Regions from separate parts of the Alteromonas sp. AWJ4_199 genome, predicted to be linked through region 1. Evidence: predicted binding sites of a transcription regulator. Region 1 holds the regulator's gene; each other region holds the start of a gene.
What was found. The regulator FNR, encoded in region 1, switches genes on or off when oxygen is low (the NO sensors DNR and NnrR bind a similar motif). The targets are predictions, from matches to a motif close to TTGATCTAGATCAA.
Positions count from the first base shown of each region.

Region 1 (3,281 bases):
GATACACAACAAAACGTGGACGCTCTTACCGCTTCCTTGCCAATATCAACAGCTAAAGGTGGGCTCACACCAGAGCAGAAATACGATGCTGTACAGGCTATGCAGCAATCTGGCGCGAAAGTGATGATGATGGGTGACGGTATTAACGACGCGCCCGTTCTTGCCAGCGCTGATGTGGCAATTGCAGTGGGTAATGCCACAGACGTGGCTAAAACTGCTGCTGATGTCATATTACTTGGCGATCAGCTACTTTCTGTACCTGAACTGATTAAAACCGCTCACCAAGTGAAGCAAAAAATTAGACAAAATATAGGATGGTCGGTAGGTTACAACGTTTTGATTCTGCCTTTCGCCGTGTCTGGCCTACTTTCACCGTGGATGGCTGTTGTTGGTATGTCGTTAAGCAGTATTATTGTAGTCACAAACTCAACGCGACTTTTGAGCAAATAGCATGAGTATTATTTACGTATTAATTCCAATCGCCATTATCATAGTCGCTGTCGCTATCGTGATATTCTTTTGGGCGGTGAAAACTAATCAATTCGAGGATCTAGACCGTCAGGGGTACAGTATTCTATTTGACGATGACCTTCCGCCAGAAGAAAAAAAGCTAGCTGAGCAACGCAAGCAACTTCAAGACAATAAAGTAGACAAAAGCCAAGCGCCAAATGGAAGGGATTAACTACTTCTCTGCCTTTCTTATCGGCTTAGCCGGCGGAGTTCACTGTGTGGGAATGTGCGGTGGAATTGTCGCTGCGCTAAGGATGGTATCGCCTAAAGGCGCTTCAGCACTACCCTATACCCTTGCCTATAACATGGGACGTATAGTGAGCTACACCATCGCCGGAGCAATAACCGGGGCGCTTGGCAAAATAGCAGCCGACTACGTGCCCCTTGCCAACTATGCCCTATCCTTGCTAAGCGGCCTTATGCTGTTGTTGCTGGCCTGTTATTTAGGCAAATGGTGGACGGGTTTAACGGTGTTGGAAAACGCAGGAAAAGGTTTATTTTCCAAACTGCAGCCATTATCTAAGCGTTTTTTACCTTTTAAAACCCCTTTTAGCGCTATTCCCTATGGTTTTATTTGGGGTTGGCTTCCTTGCGGGTTGGTGTATTCCACACTTACCTGGTCTCTCGCGGCGGGGAATGCGCTAGAAGGCGCTGGCATTATGTTCTTCTTCGGTTTAGGTACATTACCCACCTTGCTCGCCGCAAGCGCTGGTAGCCAGTATATAGTTCGATGTTTTCAACATAACCATGTTAAACAAATTATTGCAGGAATAATGGCCATATATGCCGCTTATCTTATTCATAGCGCAATCGTTTAAAAATGGGTGTATTATTGTCGGGTATTCTTTTACAGAGCGTGCATTATGAGCAAAGGAAGCCAATTTTCTATTCACTGTCAAAACTGTAGTTTCAGTCACCTGTGTTTACCGGTGGCGTTAAACAAAACAGAAATCGAATCTCTTGACGATATTATTGAACGCAAGAAGCCGCTTCATAAAGGTGACACTCTGATTCAAACTGGTGATAAATTCCGTTCTCTATTTGCAGTGAGAACCGGTTCATTCAAATCATTTGTGACTAATACCGAAGGTGAAGAACAGATTACCGGTTTCCACTTTCCTGGTGACATTATCGGTTTCGATGCATTAAGAGAGAACAAACACCAAAGCTACACCTCTGCGCTAGAAACAGCCATGGTGTGTGAGCTTCCCTACGAGACTCTCGACGAAATGTCAGTGCAATTTCCAAAGCTGCGCCACCAGATCATGAGCTTCATGAGCGCTGAAATAAAACAAGATCACGACATGATCATGCTTTTAAACAAGCGTACTGCAGAAGAGCGTTTATTATATTTTATCTCACATCTTTCTCAGCGCTTTGAGGAACGCGGCTTTTCCCATAGAGAATTCCACTTAACCATGACGCGCAACGAAATTGGAAACTATTTAGGCTTAACGATAGAAACCATTAGCCGTTTACTGAGCCGTTTTCAGAAGGAAAACATTATCAAGGTTGACGGTAAATTGATCTCTATTTTGGATTTTGATCGGTTAAATACCAAGTTAGAGGCGTTAAATGGCCCTAGCGTAGTCTGTAACGGTTAATTTATTCTTCTGGTATCTTTAGCGCGCTACATGCGCGCTTTTTAGTTTTAACCTTTAAAGTTTCACTGTATTCCCTCACTGGGTTACACGATATCCATCCATTGGGCGTTAAAGCTCCCGTAACATTTGAATTGGCCCTTTTTTTATCAACGAATTATTTAATCCTTGATCGAAAACAACTCACGTTTTTCTAAATGTCGTTTATAGTTAATGTAAACGGTTTTGAAACAATATCGATGTCGACAGCCATACAAAGCTTTGTAGTTGAGGAGACGTTATGATTGAGTGTAAACGAATTCTTGCCGTGGTGGACGCGGAACGTGACAACCAGCCTGCCCTAAGCCGTGCCTATGAACTTGCGTCAAAAACCGGCGCCACGGTTACCGCTATGATGGTGGTATATGATTTGTCTTACGATATGACAACCATGCTTAGCCCCGACGAACGTGAATCAATGCGCGATGCCGTTACAAAAGAGCACGCCAAATGGTTATCTGCCCAGCTAAAAGAACAAGGCTTTTCAGAGACCGATATTGTGGTTGAGTGGAATAACCGTACTTATGAGTCGATTATTTATTACGCCCTTAATAACCAAATCGACTTAGTGGTAAAAGCCACTAAAAAACATGACGACCTTGCCTCAGTGATCTTTACCCCTACAGACTGGCATCTAATGCGCAAGTGCCCACGCCCTGTACTGCTCGTTAAAGAACACGACTGGCCAGAAGGCGGTGAAATTATAGCTGCAGTAAACGTAGGCAGCGAAGATGACGAGCATGCTGCGTTAAACGACAAGCTTACGATCATCGCTAACGATTATGCTTCTTTGTTGAAAGGTAACGTTAATTTAGTGAATAGCTACCCTACAACTCCACTTAACATTGCCATTGAAGTGCCAGAGTTTGACCCTGATACATATCACGATGCGGTAAAAAATCATCATATGAAAGAAATGCGTAGTCACGCGCTGAAATATGGTATTGCAGAAAATAAATGTGTGGTGAAAGAAGGCTTGCCTGAAAAAGTTATCCCGCAAGTGGCTAAAACACTCGATGCCGAGTTAGTTGTAATAGGCACCGTGGGACGGGTTGGTATTTCGGCGGCGCTTATTGGCAATACTGCCGAGCACGTTATTGATGAACTAAATTGTGACGTACTTGCGATTAA
Region 1 is NZ_JBSWUR010000001.1:214,020-217,300, forward strand. It holds gene ACXAER_RS00890 (heavy metal translocating P-type ATPase) at 1-450, shown strand, start outside; gene ccoS (cbb3-type cytochrome oxidase assembly protein CcoS) at 452-682, shown strand; gene ACXAER_RS00900 (sulfite exporter TauE/SafE family protein) at 669-1,328, shown strand; gene fnr (fumarate/nitrate reduction transcriptional regulator Fnr) at 1,374-2,114, shown strand; gene uspE (universal stress protein UspE) at 2,392-3,281, shown strand, end outside.

Region 2 (3,281 bases), 280 kb from region 1:
TTTTCGATATTGGTGGGCAACACGGCTACTCCCCCTTCACTGAGTAAGTTATTCAAGGCAAGACTCAGCGAGTTTGTCCTTAACTTTGCATCTCGTAGCTGGGGATAAACAGTGAGAAGCCAGTCTCTTGCCTTGGCACCCCAATCAATTGCCACGAAATCAGCTGCATTAACAACATCAGAAATCTCACCTACACGATATAGTGCGAGTTCATGTTCCATTAATACCTCGCTATTCACCTCTTCAGACTTTAGCGGCTCAGTTGAAAAAGCAAGGTCTGTCACCCTCTCGTGTAGTTGACGTGACAGCGAGTCGAGCGTCAAGACTTCTGCCTTTACAGACCAATCTGGGAATGAGTTGTGAAGGTGACTTAGCATTGTGGGCAGCTGAAGTTCGCTGGCAAGCTGTGTTGCTCCACAAACCACATACTCAGATGACTGAATCTGCAATTCTTGCTTTGCTTCGTTGAGCGTGGCGCATAATTGCTTGGCGTAGGGTAGCAGATTCTCGCCCGACTGGGTGAGCTGGATACTGTTTCGCTGTCTTATAAATAGCGTGGTATGGAAATACTCCTCAAGGAGTTTTATTCTCGCGCTAACGGCAGATTGAGTAAGATAAAGGTTTTCAGCGGCTTTGCCGAAATGGCGGGTTTTCGCCACCTCTATAAAGGTGGTAAGAAAGCGTATATCCATGCTAGATGTATAACCGAATTAATGTGGGTCTAAACTGACACAGATGATACGGCAAGTAAATACAAATGCACAGAGCACACCGTTTAAAACGGTGCGCTTAACTAAAAATCCAATTAATACTCTTCTTGATGCAAACGTCGCTGCTTTTCGCGTCGTTGCAAGTCTCGCTTCTGTTTTACCTTCACGGCACTTTGACGTTTAGAGTTTGGTTTTTTAGCGTGAAGATCTTCCTCTTCTACCGAGTCCCATTCATCACGCTGGTAACGATAGTCTTTACTCATCGACTTCTCAGGGTTATTAACAACCCCTCAATTATTATCCCAAGCGGCGAAATAGAAAACGAATTTTAATCATCGTAGCGACAAGAATTTTTGATGGCATTTTCACTGTAGTTTCACAGACGTATTTGGCAAGCATGTGTGTCATTTTTGTGACAATGCGCCTTCAGAGGAAAGTAGATAAGGATTTCAAAAATACGCATATATTTCAAAAATTTATGAATCATCAAAGATGTGTTTCACCTTGTTCAACTAAGCGCAGATTAAATAAAAATTTCCTCACGTTCCATTTTTTAACTCCGTTGAAAATTTTTTATTGATAAGAAAAAAATCTTTTGTTTTATCTTTGCTTTTATTTAACTTAAAAGTGCGCTGAACAAAACATTACGTTGGGTACAACATGAAAAGTTTAGCTATTCGACTATCTGCAAAACCGTTTATTGACCGTCAAAAGTTTCCCTATGGATTTCGTAAATCAGGCGACTTCAGTATTACTGAAGCCGACATTTTAACTAACTACGGCAAGACTTTATTAGGCCTTGAAAGTGGTGATCTCTCGCCACAAAGCGAAGACGAGCAACACTTCGTGAAGTTCATTAGTGGCAAAGTCGATGCAGAAAACAATCTTGAAAAAGCGTGGGCAAAGTATGTCAAGTTAGCGAGAGGAAAAAAGCATTTCTATACCCTCCACAGCAGTGCTAGCAACCAATCAGATTACGACGATGATTACTCTGATGAAGAATTTGATGTAGCCTAATTTTTATATGAACGTTAAAAGCTCGCTCTGGCGAGCTTTTTTGTTTTTGCAGATAAATGATCTCAATCAACATTAAGCAAGAAGAAAATGAAGAAAGGTTAAGGACTGTCTACACTTAGAGTAATAAAGAGTGACGTTAACCAATGATAACTGTTGCTCTGTACAAAGAGCCCTAGCAAAGGAGGCGCGCGATGAACATCAGTTCAAAACAGCTTACCCACTTTTCCATTCATGCCGTAGATGACAAAGTCGGAGGGGTACGCGATATTCTTTTTGACGATGAGACGTTTACAGTACGTTATTTGGTTGCAGATACAAATACGTGGCTTCCGCTTAGCAGAAAAGTGGTAATCTCTCCCATCGCCGTGACAGAACTTGTTTACGACGATGACACTGTCCATGTAAGTATGACCGTTGAAAAGTTAAAGAACAGCCCATCAATCGACGAGCATAAACCTGTCTCTCGTGAGTACGAGGAGAATCTCTTTAAATATTTCGGCTACGGCTACTACTGGATTGGCCCTGGAGCATGGGGAGAGTTTGCACACCCTAATGAGCTTGTTGAGTTGCAGCACGCGGAAGAGTCTGAAACACTTCACCCCAAAAAAACCAGTAATCATTTAAGGGCTGTTGGAGAAGTGGGAGGCTATGAAGTTGCTACTACCACCGATAACGTTGGGCACATTAGCAACTTTATAATAGACACCCAAAGTTGGAAAATTGTAATGCTGGTTGTCGATACCAATAACTGGCTTCCCGGTGGCAAACATCTAGCGTTGTTGCCAAATGATATTAAAAATATCGATTGGGCTGCGCACAGTGTTGAAGTGAAACTCAGTCGTGACGAGTTAGTTAATAGACCAGAGGTTGATAGCGATAGAATTTCAGAAGACGATTACATTGATATGTTGTGCAAACAGCTTGATAGATAAGCTTAGATGAAACGCTAAAGACGCGCTAAATCATACAATGTCCGTCATTCCGCGGACATTGTAGTTTAAACTGCCAACACGAATAGGCTATTCGCAGAAAAATTCGTACATCAGCGCTATAAGGCGTTTTACGCGTTCATCAACAATGCGATAGTAAATTGTTTGGCCTTCCCTTCTAGTCGCTACCATTTTTGATTCTCGCAGCAATGCAAGATGCTGAGAAATCACAGGCTGAGAAACATCGATTATTTCTAGTAGTTCGGTAACCGACTTTTCCTCTTTCAGTAATGAACAAAGCACCATAAGACGTGTTTTATTCGCAAATTGCTTGAGGAAGATCTCAGCTTCCGCTGCATGTTCCATAATGTCATCTGAACCTATTACCATATCTTCAGACATAAGCACTCCCTATCTATAAAGTTTTCTGACAACAATTTAGCTGTTTATTATACTAAAGTATAAACTATTCTGCCGACTTGCCATTATATGCGATGAATTTCGGCCGTATTTGTTGTTTTATTGTTTTTTGATCAATACATTAGATTTACCTTATTTCTTACACAAAAACGCCGTTACTAATGGAAGTGCCATGCTAATAGATATTAAAACTCGAATTGAAAAT
Region 2 is NZ_JBSWUR010000001.1:494,578-497,858, forward strand. It holds gene ACXAER_RS02225 (LysR family transcriptional regulator) at 1-692, opposite strand, end outside; gene ACXAER_RS02230 (hypothetical protein) at 806-973, opposite strand; gene ACXAER_RS02235 (MaoP family protein) at 1,371-1,727, shown strand; gene ACXAER_RS02240 (PRC-barrel domain-containing protein) at 1,919-2,659, shown strand; gene ACXAER_RS02245 (ArsR/SmtB family transcription factor) at 2,747-3,058, opposite strand; gene ACXAER_RS02250 (rhodanese-like domain-containing protein) at 3,249-3,281, shown strand, end outside.
Region 2: ACXAER_RS02240 (PRC-barrel domain-containing protein) is a predicted target of FNR. The motif match lies at 1,784-1,797, and genes of this name have one in related genera.

Region 3 (3,281 bases), 2.6 Mb from region 1:
GTGAATGACAATGCTATATTGGCCGGCGGCAGTTGAGTAACTGCGTCTGCAGTTTTCAACACACCACTCACTAAATAGGGCTGACGACCTATTTCTGTTACGTACCAGCCAGCAAGGGTGGCTACCCAGCCGCTAAAGGCCATACCTGCGAACGTGCGTTTTAGCCAATCAGGAAAGTCTTTGTTTCGTATAAGGTAAAGACTGCCAAGCCATGAAACGGCCAGCATCAACATGCCCATACCCACCATAACTCTGAAGCCGAAGAACACAGGGGCAACAGGCGGATGCTCGCCCTCAAACTCATTAAGCCCTTTTATCTCGCCCTTAAGTTCATGGGTAAGAATTAAACTTGCACCATAGGGAATGGGTATTTCAAAGTGGTTCTCTTTGCTTTCTTCATCTGGAATAGCGAAAAGCAATAAAGGAGCGCCTTCAGTGGTTTCCCAAAGTCCTTCCATCGCTGCTACTTTCTGCGGCTGATGTTCAAGGGTATTTAAACCGTGCATGTCGCCCGCAAAAATTTGCAAAGGAATTAGCACGGCCGCCGTATAGGTTGCGGTTTTAAGCGCGAGCTTAGGCGCAAGCTTGTCGTCGCCTTTAAGCATGCGGTATGCCGAAAGCCCCGCTATTAAGAAACTAGCTGTCAATCCGGACGCTAACATCATGTGTACAAAGCGGTAGGGGAAAGAAGGATTGAATATAATTTCTTTCCAGTTGGTGGCATACACCACACCATCGACTACTTCAAAGCCTTGTGGGGTTTGCATCCAGCTATTAAGCGCTAGTATCCAGAATGCAGAGGTTGTGGTGCCAAGGGCAACAATCAGAGTAGACGCTGTATGCAGCCAGTTAGGAACACGGCGTATACCAAATAGCATGATGCCTAAAAACGTGGCTTCTAAGAAAAAAGCGGTCAGTACCTCGTAACCTAAGAGCGGACCGGCCACGTTACCCACTTTCTCCATGAATCCAGGCCAATTAGTGCCAAACTGAAATGACATTGTGACGCCGCTAACCACGCCTAATGCAAAGCTTAGGGCAAATACACGGACCCAAAAACGATACATGCGCATCCAAACAGGGTGACCTGAGATGTTAGAGCGCAGCTTAAAATAAAAAAGAAACCAACCCATCGCCATGGTGATGGTTGGAAATAAAATATGGAAACTAATATTTAACGCAAATTGTAAACGAGACAGCAAGAATGCATCCACAGAGAGCCCCCTTAGTTAACGCTGTTTTTCCCCGGAAGCAGCTTGTCCTTAAGCTCAAGCATACGGCCCACGCCAGAACCTAACTTCATCAACGTGTTTAGCTTTTCAGGTCCAAGATTTTGAAGCTCTTCAGACCATGCCGTAATTGATTCGAGTAAATCATGAATTTCGTTCAGTTTATGTTGAGCGTTCGCCTCCTTTTCATTTGCAGGTGCATCGAGCAGCAGATCCCGAAGCAGGCTCATTGTTGGGTCTATTTCGCGCTTCCTGCGCTCTTCAAAAACCCGGTTTGCCAATGTCCATATATCGCCAGCGGGAATAAAGAACTCTTTTCTTTCGCCAGGAACATGATGTTGTTTAACTAGGCGCCATGATTGAAGCTCTTTCAAACCCATGCTGGTGTTGCCTCTCGAGATATTGAGCGCATCGGCAACCTCTTGTGCCGAAATGGGCTCTTCGTTTAATACAATAAGTGCAAGAATTTGCCCTACGGTTCTATTAAAACCCCAGCGGCTTCCCATTTCGCCAAAGTGCATAACTGCAGATGTAATTAAAGGCGTCATCTTCATACTAATCTTCCAGAAGTTTCAGAAATTACTGAAAGTTTATTGTGTAAGATCAAAAAAGGCAACAATAAAAAGCTTTGTAAGCTAAATTTTGTTGATAATTTAATAAAAGTTAATTAGGAAAGTTTCAACGATATTGCATGCTTTGGTTGCAATAAGTTGTTATCGTGGTTGTGTAATTAAAACCCTCATGAAAGTTCGCTTTCAAAATTTCTCGGCCAAGGCAATGCAGCACGTTACAGATAAAAAGATAAAGACGCTTCAGAACTGCGAAGATGAAGCTATTCACCTAATCGAAAGTGTTCAAAGCTTTGGTTACGTTATAGCGGTAGACCCTGAAACTAAAAAAATTCAGGTGTTCAGTGAAAACATTAATGAGCTATTTAAAGTCAGTATCATTGCGGGTGAAACTCTCATCACTGAGCTCATAGATACCCCTTCCGAAGATGCTCCCACTTTTCAAAGTATTTATCAAAGCGTAAAAGGCGGAGACACGCGCCGAGCGTATCAATGGAAATTTGCCGACAACGCGCTTCATTTAGACAACTGGGAAAAAGAGGGGAGCGGTGTCGCGTTCGATTCAAACGGTTTACTTGTTATTGAATTAGAGCCTACCCCGCAGCTTAGCTATGAAGCTGCCCAACAATGGGTACCGATGGACGTAGATATTCGCACATTGCTTCCTGATGTGGATGGGTGCGAGTCTATCGGTGATGTCGCAGACGCCATTGCGGGCGTATTCAAGCGCTACATAGGGTTTGATTCGGTGATGGTTTATCAGTTCGATAAAACCTATAGCGGAGAAGTAATTGGCGAAGCAAAATTACCAGCTTCACGCTCTTTCAAAGGTTTGAAATTTCCGGCATCTGATATTCCTAGCCAAGCCCGAGCTCTGTACTTAAAAAATCGCGTACGTTGCGTATTTGACGTAGAACAAAACCCTATTGCTTTAAAGCCAACAGTGCAAGAAGCAGAGCGACCGCCACTGGATTTATCCATGTCTATGGTTCGTTCAGTGTCGCCGGTTCATATTACTTATCTTAAAAACATGGGTATACGTTCATCGTTTTCAGTGTCCCTTGTGTTTGAAGGTAAACTTTGGGGGTTACTTGCTTGTCACAATAACGAGCCTAAATATATCGACCAAAAAAAGCGTTTGGTATGCGAATCCCTCGGTCATCTCTATGCGTGGCAGCTACATACTAAAGCCTTGCATGAAAAGAAAGAGCAGTTTCAAATTCGCCAACGTAAGCTAAACACTATTATTCACCAGCTTACTGGCTTTGCTAACCCGCTTGAGGCGATAACCCAAAAAGAAAAAGGCCTTTTGGATGTTGCCAATTCATGTGGTATGGCGGTTATTACCCCTGTAGATAAATATTTAGTAGGTAAAACTCCCTCTGAACAAACATTAACTCGCCTTCTCGACAAATTCGTCATTCCAAACTCTGAAGAGTCAATTGCTATTAGCAAGCTGGCGGAAGAAGTGTCGGAGCAATGT
Region 3 is NZ_JBSWUR010000001.1:2,820,153-2,823,433, forward strand. It holds gene ACXAER_RS12360 (cytochrome ubiquinol oxidase subunit I) at 1-1,214, opposite strand, end outside; gene ACXAER_RS12365 (GbsR/MarR family transcriptional regulator) at 1,226-1,783, opposite strand; gene ACXAER_RS12370 (ATP-binding protein) at 2,007-3,281, shown strand, end outside.
Region 3: ACXAER_RS12365 (GbsR/MarR family transcriptional regulator) is a predicted target of FNR. The motif match lies at 1,823-1,836, and genes of this name have one in related genera.